2 regions of the Nocardioides plantarum genome follow, and region 1 is predicted to be linked to the other one. Evidence: predicted binding sites of a transcription regulator. Region 1 holds the regulator's gene; the other holds the start of a gene.
What was found. Region 1 encodes LexA, which represses DNA repair genes until DNA is damaged. Its sites were predicted from a motif close to TCGAACANNTGTTCGA; they were not measured.

Region 1 (5,064 bases):
GGAGGTCACCGAGGTGCACACGAACTCGACGGCACCGGTGCCGCCGAGCGGGTAGCTGCCGGTGTCGTAGGGCACCTCGGCCGCCCAGCCCGAGTGGATGTCGCCGGTGACGAAGAGGGCGTTCTGGATGTGGTGGTCCTCGATGTGCTCCAGCACCCGGCGGCGGTCGGCCGTGTAGCCGTCCCACTGGTCGACGTTGTAGGGCAGGCCGTCGTCGGGCAGCAGCCCGGTGACCTCGTTGACCTGCGCGCGCCGTGCACCGGGGAGCGCTGCGAAGGTGACCGGCGTGATCATCACCGGGTTGCCGATGACCTTCCACAGTGCCGTGGGGTTGGACAGCGAGCGCTCGAGGAAGCCCAGCTGCTGGGTGCCGGTGATGGTGCGGTCGGGGTCGTCGATCCCGCCCTCGGACGACGTCGAGAGCGCGGACGACACCTGCTTCGAACGGTAGGTCCGCAGGTCGAGCATGCTGATCTCGGCCAGCTTCCCGAAGGTGAGGCGCCGGTACAGCCGATCGCCGTCGGCGAGCTTGGTGGTGCTGTTCATCCGCACCGGCATCCACTCGTCGTAGGCGCGGTGGGCGCGGGCCCGCCGCCGCAGGTAGTCGCCCTCGGTGGCCTGGTGGTTCTCGGCCCCCGTGGCGTACTGGTCGTTGGCGACCTCGTGGTCGTCCCAGGTGATGATCCAGGGGAACTTGGCGTGCGCGTCCTGCAGGTCGGTGTCGGTCTTGTACTGCGCGTGGCGGCGCCGGTAGTCCTCGAGCGAGACCATCTCGTGCTTCGGGTCGTGGGTGCGGATGTCGACGTCGTCCCGGCCGTAGCCGTAGCCGCCCGCGCCGTACTCGTAGACGTAGTCGCCGAGGTGGACCACGGCGTGCAGGTCGTTGCGCGCCGCGAGGCCGCGGTAGGCCGCGAACCACCCGGCCTGCCAGTTGGCGCAGGAGACGATGCCCAGGCGCAGGTGGCTCGGGGTCGACCCGGGTGCCGGGGCGGTGCGGGTGCGCCCGACGCGGCTGTGGGTGCCCTTGAATCCGAAGCGGTAGTAGTACCAGGTGGCCGGGGTGAGCCCGGCGACGTCGAGCTTGACGGTGTGGTCACGGCTGGGACCGGTCACGAAGGTGCCGCGCTTGACGATGCGGCGGAAGTCCTTGCGGGTCGAGACCTCCCAGGTCACCGTGACCTGCGGGCCCTTGCCGGAGCCCGGCTTGCTGACGGCGTCGGGGGTCACCCGGGTCCAGAGCAGCACCTTGGTGGGGAGCGGGTCACCCGAGGCGACGCCGTGGCGGAAGTGGTGGAGCGCGGCGCGAGCGGCCGGTGACCGGGGCGCTGTCGCGGCGGTCGCCGAGCCGGGGCCGGCGAGCGTGGTCAGGGCGGCGCCGGTCGAGCCGGTCGCGAGCACGGTACGTCGCCGTACGCCGGTGGGTGTCGTCACGGAAACAGTCAACGACCCCCGGCACGTGGAGTGACGGGGGTCGTGACAACGGTCGTCGAGCGTTCACCCGGCGTATGCCGGGCCCGATCGTGGGTCAGAGCTTGCGCAGCACGGCCGTGACGACGCCGAGGATCGTGGCGTCGGTGCCGTCGATCGGGTCGAACGCCTCGTTGTGGGGGAGCAGCCAGACCTTGCCGTCCTTGCGCTGCAGGGTCTTGACGGTGGCCTCGCCGTCGATCATCGCCGCGACGATCTCACCGTTGCTGGCGGTCTGCTCCTGGCGGATGACGACGTAGTCGCCGTCGCAGATCGCGGCGTCGACCATCGACTCGCCCGACACCTCGAGCATGAAGAGCTGGCCGTCGCCGACCAGCTGCTGCGGCAGCGGGAAGACGTCGTCGTAGGTCTGCTCGGCCAGGATCGGGCCGCCGGCCGCGATCCGGCCGAGCAGCGGGACCTGGATCGCCGCGACGGCGACATCGCCGATGCCGGTCTCGTCGTACGACGTCTCCTCGGCCTGGCCGAGCGAGCGGCGGGCCGCCATGACGTCGGGGAGGAACACCTCGAGGGCCCGCGGTCGGTTGGGATCGCGCTTGAGGTAGCCCTTCTGCTCGAGCACCCGCAGCTGGTGGGCGACGCTCGAGGTGCTGGTCAGGCCCACCGCCTCGCCGATCTCGCGCATGCTCGGCGGGTAGCCGCGCAGCTCGAGGCTGTCCTTGATGTGGGCCAGCACGCGCTGCTGGCGCGGGGTCAGGCCGGTGGCGTCGGCCGGGCCGTCGGGGAGCTCGGAGACCTTGCTGGTCTTGGACGACTGCTTGGTGGACTGTTTCGTGGACCGCTTGTCGGGCTGCTTGTCGGGCATGGCTCAGGGTCCCACCGGGCGCCGACGATTTCAAACAGGTGTTCGAACGGCGTGTCGCGCGCACGGCTGCGACCATGGGTCATGGCCTCCGCCCCCTCACCGACGTCCTCGCCCCCGCCTGGGTCCGCTCCCACGTCCGCTCCCACGTCCGCCGTCGTCACCGGCGCGGCCCGCGGCATCGGCCGCGCGATCGCCGTGCGCCTGGTCGCCGCCGGGCACCGGGTCGTGATCACCGACGTCGATGCCGAGGCGGTCGCCGCGACGGCCACCCGGATCGGCGCGACCGGGGTGGCCCAGGACGTGCGCGACCCGGCCTCGCACCGGGCGGTCGCCTCGGTCGCGACGGGGTTGGCGCCCCTGGGCGTGTGGGTGAACAACGCCGGCGTCGGCTTCGACGGCGACCTGGCGGCGCTGAGCGACGAGCAGGTGCGCGGGCTGGTCGACGTCAACCTGCTCGGGACGCTGTGGGGGATGCGCGCCGCCCTGGACGCGTTCGGTCCGGTCGGGGCGCCCTCGGGTGCGCTGGTCAACGTGGCCTCGTTGTCGGGGCTCGGCCCGGTGCCCGGGCTGTCGGTGTACGCCGCCACGAAGGCCGCCGTCGTGTCCATCACGACCTCCGTCGCCCTCGAGGCGCCGGCCGGGCTGGGCGTGCATGCGGTGCTGCCCGACGGGGTCGCGACGCAGATGGTCGAGGACATGTCCGACGGCACCGGCAAGCGCCTGGTCAGCTCCGGCGGCCGTCTGCTGACGGTCGAGGAGATCGCCGAGGTGGTGCTCGGCCTGATCGGGTCGCGGCGGGTGCTGCGCACGGTGCCCGCCTGGCGTGGAGCGGCGATGCGCGTCTCGATGCTGGCGCCCTCGCTGGCCTCGGCCGGGATCGCCGTGTTCGAGCGACAGGGCGGTCGGGTCCTGCGTCGGCAGTAGAACACCTGTTCGCCTGAGGGGTTGCGCACGTTCGAACACCTGATCTAGAATCGCTCATGTGTTCGAACCGATCGAACTGTCGGTGGTCACCACTAGACATCAGATCGAGAGCGCACCACTTCCCCAGGAGGCACCCATGAGCACCACGTCCGTCACCGTCCGTCCCGTTGCTGGGCCCGTCGCTGGGCCCGTCTACCGGCTGACCCGTCGCGGACGCCTCGTGGTGCTCGTTCTGGCCTTCCTCGTCCTCGCGGCGATCGGCGTCATGTTCGCCGGCGGATCGATGGCCACCAGTGAGCCCGAGGCCACCGAGACGGTGGTTGTCGAGCCCGGCCAGACCCTGTGGGATATCGCCGCGGCCGCCTCCGACGGTCGCGACGTGCGTGACATGGTCACCCACCTCGTCGATCTCAACGACCTCGACTCGGTCGTCCTCGATGCCGGTCAGAGCCTCGCGGTGCCGGTCGACTGAGGTCCTCAGCTTCGTCCGCCGCCTCGACCCCGGCGGGCGAACCCACAGAGGGCTGCCGGGTGCGGAGTCGAGGGAAGACGACTCCCGCACCTGGCAGCCTCTGTTTCTTTTTCCGACGTCTCTCGTCCCGACTTCCCTGGCGGGTGTCAGCGTGCGGCGCGGCGTCCACCCGGCGGTCTCGGCGGCTCGGTGGGAGGGGTGCCGGGTCCCGGTGGCGCGGTGGGGGAGCCCGGTGTGGCGACGCGGGTGGAGCCCAGCGTGCGCACCGCCCGCACGGCGAGCGCCAGGCCCAGGAACAGACACATGACGGCGCCCACGGCGGCCAGGACCAGGAAGCCCCAGGCGGCCCCGTCCCCGGCGCGGGCGCGGGTGCCGAAGTCGATGGCCGCGCTGACCAGGTAGCCCCAGGCGACCACGGCCGCGGTCACGCCGAGGGCCAGCAGCAGCAGGCGGGGACGCAGTCGGGGCCGCGTCCGTGCGCCTGCTCGCTTCCCCGGGGTCACGCGGCCCATTGTCACCCATGCCCCGGCGGGCCCGACACGCCGTCGGGGCATGGTCCAGACCGGGGCGCGCGGCGGCTGTCCAGGGCTGTGACCTGCGGATTTGTCGATGTCGTGACCGAGGGCCCAACAAACCTGGGGCAATGTCCCGGTTCGGGTTGCGTACCCGTCCGCCGTCGGCGTACTGTCACCACAACATCTAGTAGTTACAACGATGTAGTTATCCACATCTAGTCCACAGCTTGAGGTGGAAGACCCACAGCGCGGCGAGTGTTCTCCCCAGGAAGACCTCGGTTGTCCACAGGCCCACGCACGACCGTCGTCCTCAGGGAGGAGAGCACCATGCACTGTCCCTACTGCCGCGGCACCGACACCAAGGTCCTCGACTCCCGTGTCGCCGACGACGGTGGCTCGATCCGCCGTCGTCGCTCGTGCTCGTCGTGCGAGAAGCGGTTCACCACCGTCGAGCTGATGCAGCTCAGCGTGCTCAAGCGCTCCGGCGCGACCGAGCCCTTCACCCGTGACAAGGCCGTCGCCGGGGTCCGCAAGGCCTGCAAGGGCCGCCCGGTCACCGACGCGCAGCTCGCCTGCCTGGGGCAGGACGTCGAGGACGCCCTGCGCCTGACCGGGGCCGCCGAGGTCCCGGCCCACGAGGTGGGCCTGGCCATCCTGGGCCCGCTGCGGGCCCTCGACGAGGTCGCCTACCTGCGGTTCGCCAGCGTCTACCGCGCCTTCGAGTCGGCCGACGACTTCATCAAGGAGATCGCGTCGATGCACGCCGAGGAGCTCCCGCCCCTCGCCCAGCCCACGGGCTGACACAGACCGCCCGGCAGGTGGTGGGGAAGCCGCCTGCCGGGCGTACCAACGTCGTTTCC
Region 2 (5,064 bases), on a different contig from region 1:
CCCCGAGCGGCCCGAACCCGGAGTCGTACGTCTGGTCGAGGTAGGTCGTCAGGGCGACGTTGAGCGGCGCGAGCCGGTCGCCGGGTGCGAGCAGTGCGCACGGGTCGAGCCGGGCGAAGAACCCGACAGGGGTGTCGGCGGCGACCAGGGTCGTCCCGGTCGCCTCGCCCTCGGGCGCCCGGGCGAGCCTCCCCTCGCGCCGCTCGAGGTCGTAGGAGTGGGTGCCGCCGAGCGAGACGCCCTGCCCGACGGCGGAGGGCCGTCCGGTGCGCCGGGCGTCGAGCAGCGGCACCAGGGACTCGACGTCCTCGACCGTGAGCCCCGGGTCGAGGCCGAGCACGAGGTGGTCCTGGAGCAGGCCGAAGAAGCCCGGGTCGACCTGCGCGAGGGTGCTCACGCCGGCCGACGCGCGGGTGTTGAGCTCGGTCGGGCGGAACCCGTCTCCGGTGAGCACGCCGTCGATCCCGAACGCGCCGCGGTAGCCGTGGGTCGCGGCGAGGTGGTCGCCCACGCGCCGCGCGACCGCACGCATCTCGTCGCGGTCGGCCGCCGGCGGGTCCCACCACGTCGACAGCCCGCCGTAGACGAACGAGCGGGTCTCGAGGTGGCGCAGGATCGCCAGCTCGACCGGCCGGAGCGCGGCGGTGCCGCCCGCGTCCGGCCCGAGCACGATGCCGTGGATGGAGCACGGCACCCCGTCGAGGAACGGCATCACCCGGACCCGGTCGCAGCGCGGGGCGAAGAACGCGTACGCCGCCACGCGGTCCCGCTCGTCGAGGACCCAGCGCACGAAGTTGCCGCCGCCGTTGAGGCCGTCGCGGGCATCGCCGCTCCACACGACGCCCTGGCCGGCGTCGAGCTCGGCGCTGGCGGCGGCCAGGGAGGCACGGTCGACCGGGCAGGCGCGGTGAGGGGCACGGGTCACCCCGGCGGCGTCCCAGACCCCGTCGGCGAGCAGCTTGTCCTCGAGCGCCATCCAGGCCGCCGGTCGGCCGCCGGTGACCACGCGACCCAGGAGGGGCTCGTCGGTCGTGACGAACGGCGTGGTGCGCCACCGCGCGCGGCGCTCGGGGTCGAAGGCGTCGATCGCCGCGACGACGTGCGGCGGCAGGTGACGGGTGGCCCGGTCGAGCAGGCGCACCTCCTCGGTCATCGACGCGGTCGGTGGCAGCGCGACCTCGACGACCGTGCAGTCGCCGGTCTCCGGCACCGGGCCGGCGCCGGTGCCGGTCGACAGCACCAGCACCGGGCAGCCCAGGGTGCGCAGCCGCGCCACCAGGGCGGTGAAGCCGGCCAGGATGCCGGGCCCGAGGATCACCGGACGCCCGGCGTACAGCTCGCCGAGGCGGGCGGTGACGGCACCCCGGGTCGCGTCGTCGCTCAGGTCCACGTCGGTCCGCCGGAGCGCGCGCCCCGACGCTCGCGTCGGGTCCGGAAGCGCCGCCATCCCCGGCGCACGAGCTTGAGCGCGAACCACAGCACCACCAGCCCGACGACCAGGAGCACCGCGGCGATCACCGCGGCCGCGACCGGGTGGGTGATCGCGAAGGCGACCACCCCGAGGACGAGGAGGTCCTCCAGGACGCTGGCGGTGATGTTGGTGACCGGCTCGGGGGAGGAGTTGACGGCCAGGCGCCCGCCGGCCTTGACCAGGTGGGAGGCCAGTGCGGTGGTGCCGCCGACCGAGGCGTTGAGCGCCTGGGTGAGCGAGTCGGCGTCGCCTGAGAGCAGCAGCGCGACGACGGCGCCGGCAGTGGGTCGGATGACCGTCGAGATCGCGTCCCACGTCGAGTCGACGTAGGGGATCTTGTCGGCCACGAACTCGATCGCGTAGAGGAACCCGGCGACCGCGAGGACGTCCCATCGTCCCAGCGCCTGGGGTACGTCGGCCCCGCCGAACCGCTCGCCCAGGCCCAGCACGAGGACCACGAGGTAGGCGTTGACCCCGCTGGCCCAGCCGCTGGAGAACGACAGTGCGAGTGACTCCACGGCGCGCCCTACGCGACGTCGACGACGGTCGCCCCGGTGAGGCGCGCGAGCTCGTCGTACGTCGTGGAGAACACCGCCGCCGGGTGGCCCGCCGCCGCCCACACGACCGGGTGCTGCTCGAGCCACGGGTCGAGGTAGGTCGCCACGGGACGCGGGTGGGCGAGGGGGGAGACGCCGCCGATGACCTGGCCGGTGTGCTCGCGCACGAACTCGGGCGTGGCCCGCGCGAGCCGCTCGACCCCGATGGTCGCGGCGACCTTCGCGGTGTCGACGCGGTGGGCCCCCGAGGTCAGCACCAGGACCGGCGACCCGCCGGCGTCGAAGAGCAGGCTGTTGGCGATCGCGCCGGGCTCGCAGCCCAGGGCCTGGGCGGCGAGCACGGCCGTGTGGACCGAGTCGGGCAGAATGACGATCTCGCCCGTCCCACCGAGTCGGGCGTGCTCGGTCCGGAACCGGGCGATCATCGGGTGCTCACTCGACATGGCCCAGACCCTAGGGCCTGGCGCGGTGCGGCACGATCGAGAGAGGCGGACGCGACGTGACGGAGCCGACGACGCTCACCCGGGCGACGCGTCCGACCCGTCCGGTCGCCCTCACCCGGGTGACCCGCGGGGTCTGGCTGCTGGTGCTGCTCGGGGCCGCCCTCACCGTGCTCGCGGTGCTCCTGGACGACGAGATCATCCGCTCCACGCGCGCGGGCACCGTGTCGGCAGACGACACCCGCGTCCCGCCGTCCTTCACACCGGTCGTGATCGTGCTCGACGTGGTCGTCTCCAGCCTGGTGCTGGTGCTGCTGGCGTTCGTGCGGGGCGCCCACAACTGGGCGCGGCACTGCCTGGCGCTCGCCATGGTCCTGCTCGCCGTGGCCACCGCGGCCGTCCTGCGCACCGCCCCTCCGGTGGCCTTCGTGCCGCCGATCGTGGTCTTCCTGGTGCTGCTCGCCGTGCTGGTCCACCTGCTCTACCGGCCCGCCCTGACGGCGTACGTCACGCCTCGGCTCGAGTAGGGCTCTCCGGTCGGGTCTTCCGGTTGTCGGTGGGGGGAGGTAGCGTTCTCCTTGTTCGAACACGCGTTCGAACTCTCCGGTGGGGTCGACCTCGACCCCCGGCCCCGCCGGATCCCCTCAGCAGGGCCAGGAGGCCGACCATGCGTCACTACGACGATCCCGTGGAGGTCCGGCGCGGCGCGCCGGACGACGAGCGCGGCCCGGAGAGGCTGCCCGGGCCGTCTCCCGAGCAGTTCCTGTGGCGGGGGCGACTGTGGAAGGTGCGGGCCGTGGTGGCCCACTGGGTCGAGACCGGCTCGTGGCGGCAGGGCGACGAGGGTCGCGGTGTGCTCGACGCCGACGGCCCGACGGTCGGCGCCAGGGCCGGCCGCGGCACCGCGGTGGCCGCTGCGCCGGTGGTCGACCTCCTCCCCGAGCGCGAGCTGTGGCGGGTCCAGGCCGGCCGTGGCGGGCTCGAGAGCGACGGCGTCTTCGACCTGTCCTTCGACGGGAGCGACGGCTCGTGGTCGCTCGTGGGCTGTCAGGACTGAGGGCGTGACGATGCTGCTGCTGCCTGCGACCACCCACTCCTACCTCGCCCGGTCGGCCGAGTCCCTGGCCGAGGCGATCTCGGCGACCGAGGTCACGACCCGCTACGCGTGCGCCCACGTCGCAGCCCTGCGGGCTGCCGCCGCGCTGCTCGCCGCCCGGGCCCGACCGGCGCCGGCACGCCGCCGTCCGCAGAAGAACGCCTGGGTCCTGCTGGCCGAGGTCGCGCCCGAGCTGTCCGAGTGGGCCACCTTCTTCGCCGCCGGAGCCGCCAAGCGCGCCGCTGCCGAGGCCGGCTCCACGCGCTCGGTCAGCGAGCGCGAGGCCGACGACCTGGTCCGCGACGCCGACCGGTTCCTCGCCGTCGTCGAGCAGTCGCTCGGCCTGATGCCCCACGAGCCCGTCCGCGAGCACCTCGTCCGCCAGGTGTCCTGAGGCCTCGCCCGTCCTCGGGTCCGATACGAGGGTTTCCTTGGTCGACGGTGGCGGTCGCACCCGCCAGGGTTCAGCCATGACTCTCGGGCTCCGTCGTGGCCATGCGCTGGCCGCCGTCCTCGCTGTCCTCCTCCTCGTCCCGCTGGTCGCGGTCCTGGTGTCCTCGCCGGCCCAGGCCGCGACGGTCTCGGTCGCCTCGGCGCGGGCCACCCAGGACGGCTCGTCGGCCACCGTGCGCGGCTACGTCGTCGGGCAGCCCACCTCCGCCACGACCGTCGTGCGCAGCGGCTACCCCAGCGACTACGCGCTCGCCCTGGCCGACTCCGCCGGCGTCACCGACCCCGCGCAGATGCTCTACGTCCAGGTCCCGTCGGCCTTCCGCTCGGCGTGGGGCCTGAAGACCAATCCCGGCCTGCTCGGCCAGCAGGTCGACGTGACCGGCGCCCTCGCGGCGTACTTCTCCCGTCCGGGCCTGACCGGCGCGACCGCCTTCGCCCGCGCCGGAGCCCCACCGACCACCACGCCCCCCACCACGACCCCGCCGACCACGACGCCGACCACCACGACCCCGCCCGGCGGCACGAGCGGCGGGACGACGCAGTACGACACGACGTACTGGAAGAACGCGATCGGCAAGACCGGACCCGAGCTGGAGTCCTCGCTCCACACCATCATCTCGACCGGCGTCACGCGGGTGTCCTACGACGGTGTCTGGAACGCCCTCAAGGTCACCGACCGTGACCCGGCCGACGCCGACCACGTGATCCTGCTCTACCAGGGCACCTCGGTGCCGGCGTCCGACAACGGCGGGGGTGTCGACCAGTGGAACCGTGAGCACGTCTGGGCCAAGTCCCACGGTGACTTCGGCACCGCCACCGGACCCGGCACCGACCTGCACCACCTGCGCCCGACCGACGTGACGGTCAACTCCGCCCGGGGCAACCTCGACTTCGACAACGGCGGCACCCCCAACGCCGAGGCGCCCGGCAACCGGGCCGACGCCGACTCCTGGGAGCCGCGCGACGCCGACAAGGGCGACGTGGCCCGGATGATCTTCTACATGTCGGTGCGCTACGAGGGGGACGACGGTTTCGCCGACCTCGAGG

Region 2: the regulator LexA is predicted to act here: its motif matches at 3,051-3,066, upstream of FJQ56_RS13375 (DUF6504 family protein).

The regions. Positions count from the first base shown of each region.
Region 1 covers NZ_VDMS01000001.1:1,025,746-1,030,809, reverse strand. Annotated here, with positions in the region: gene FJQ56_RS04795 (alkaline phosphatase D family protein) at 1-1,431, opposite strand, end outside; gene lexA (transcriptional repressor LexA) at 1,526-2,293, opposite strand; gene FJQ56_RS04785 (SDR family oxidoreductase) at 2,375-3,217, shown strand; gene FJQ56_RS04780 (LysM peptidoglycan-binding domain-containing protein) at 3,354-3,689, shown strand; gene FJQ56_RS04775 (hypothetical protein) at 3,836-4,192, opposite strand; gene nrdR (transcriptional regulator NrdR) at 4,532-5,005, shown strand.
Region 2 covers NZ_VDMS01000002.1:288,623-293,686, reverse strand. Annotated here, with positions in the region: gene FJQ56_RS13395 (hypothetical protein) at 1-1,390, opposite strand, end outside; gene FJQ56_RS13390 (DUF4126 domain-containing protein) at 1,381-1,989, opposite strand; gene FJQ56_RS13385 (YbaK/EbsC family protein) at 1,998-2,471, opposite strand; gene FJQ56_RS13380 (hypothetical protein) at 2,528-2,995, shown strand; gene FJQ56_RS13375 (DUF6504 family protein) at 3,136-3,525, shown strand; gene FJQ56_RS13370 (SAV_6107 family HEPN domain-containing protein) at 3,536-3,958, shown strand; gene FJQ56_RS13365 (endonuclease) at 4,035-5,064, shown strand, end outside.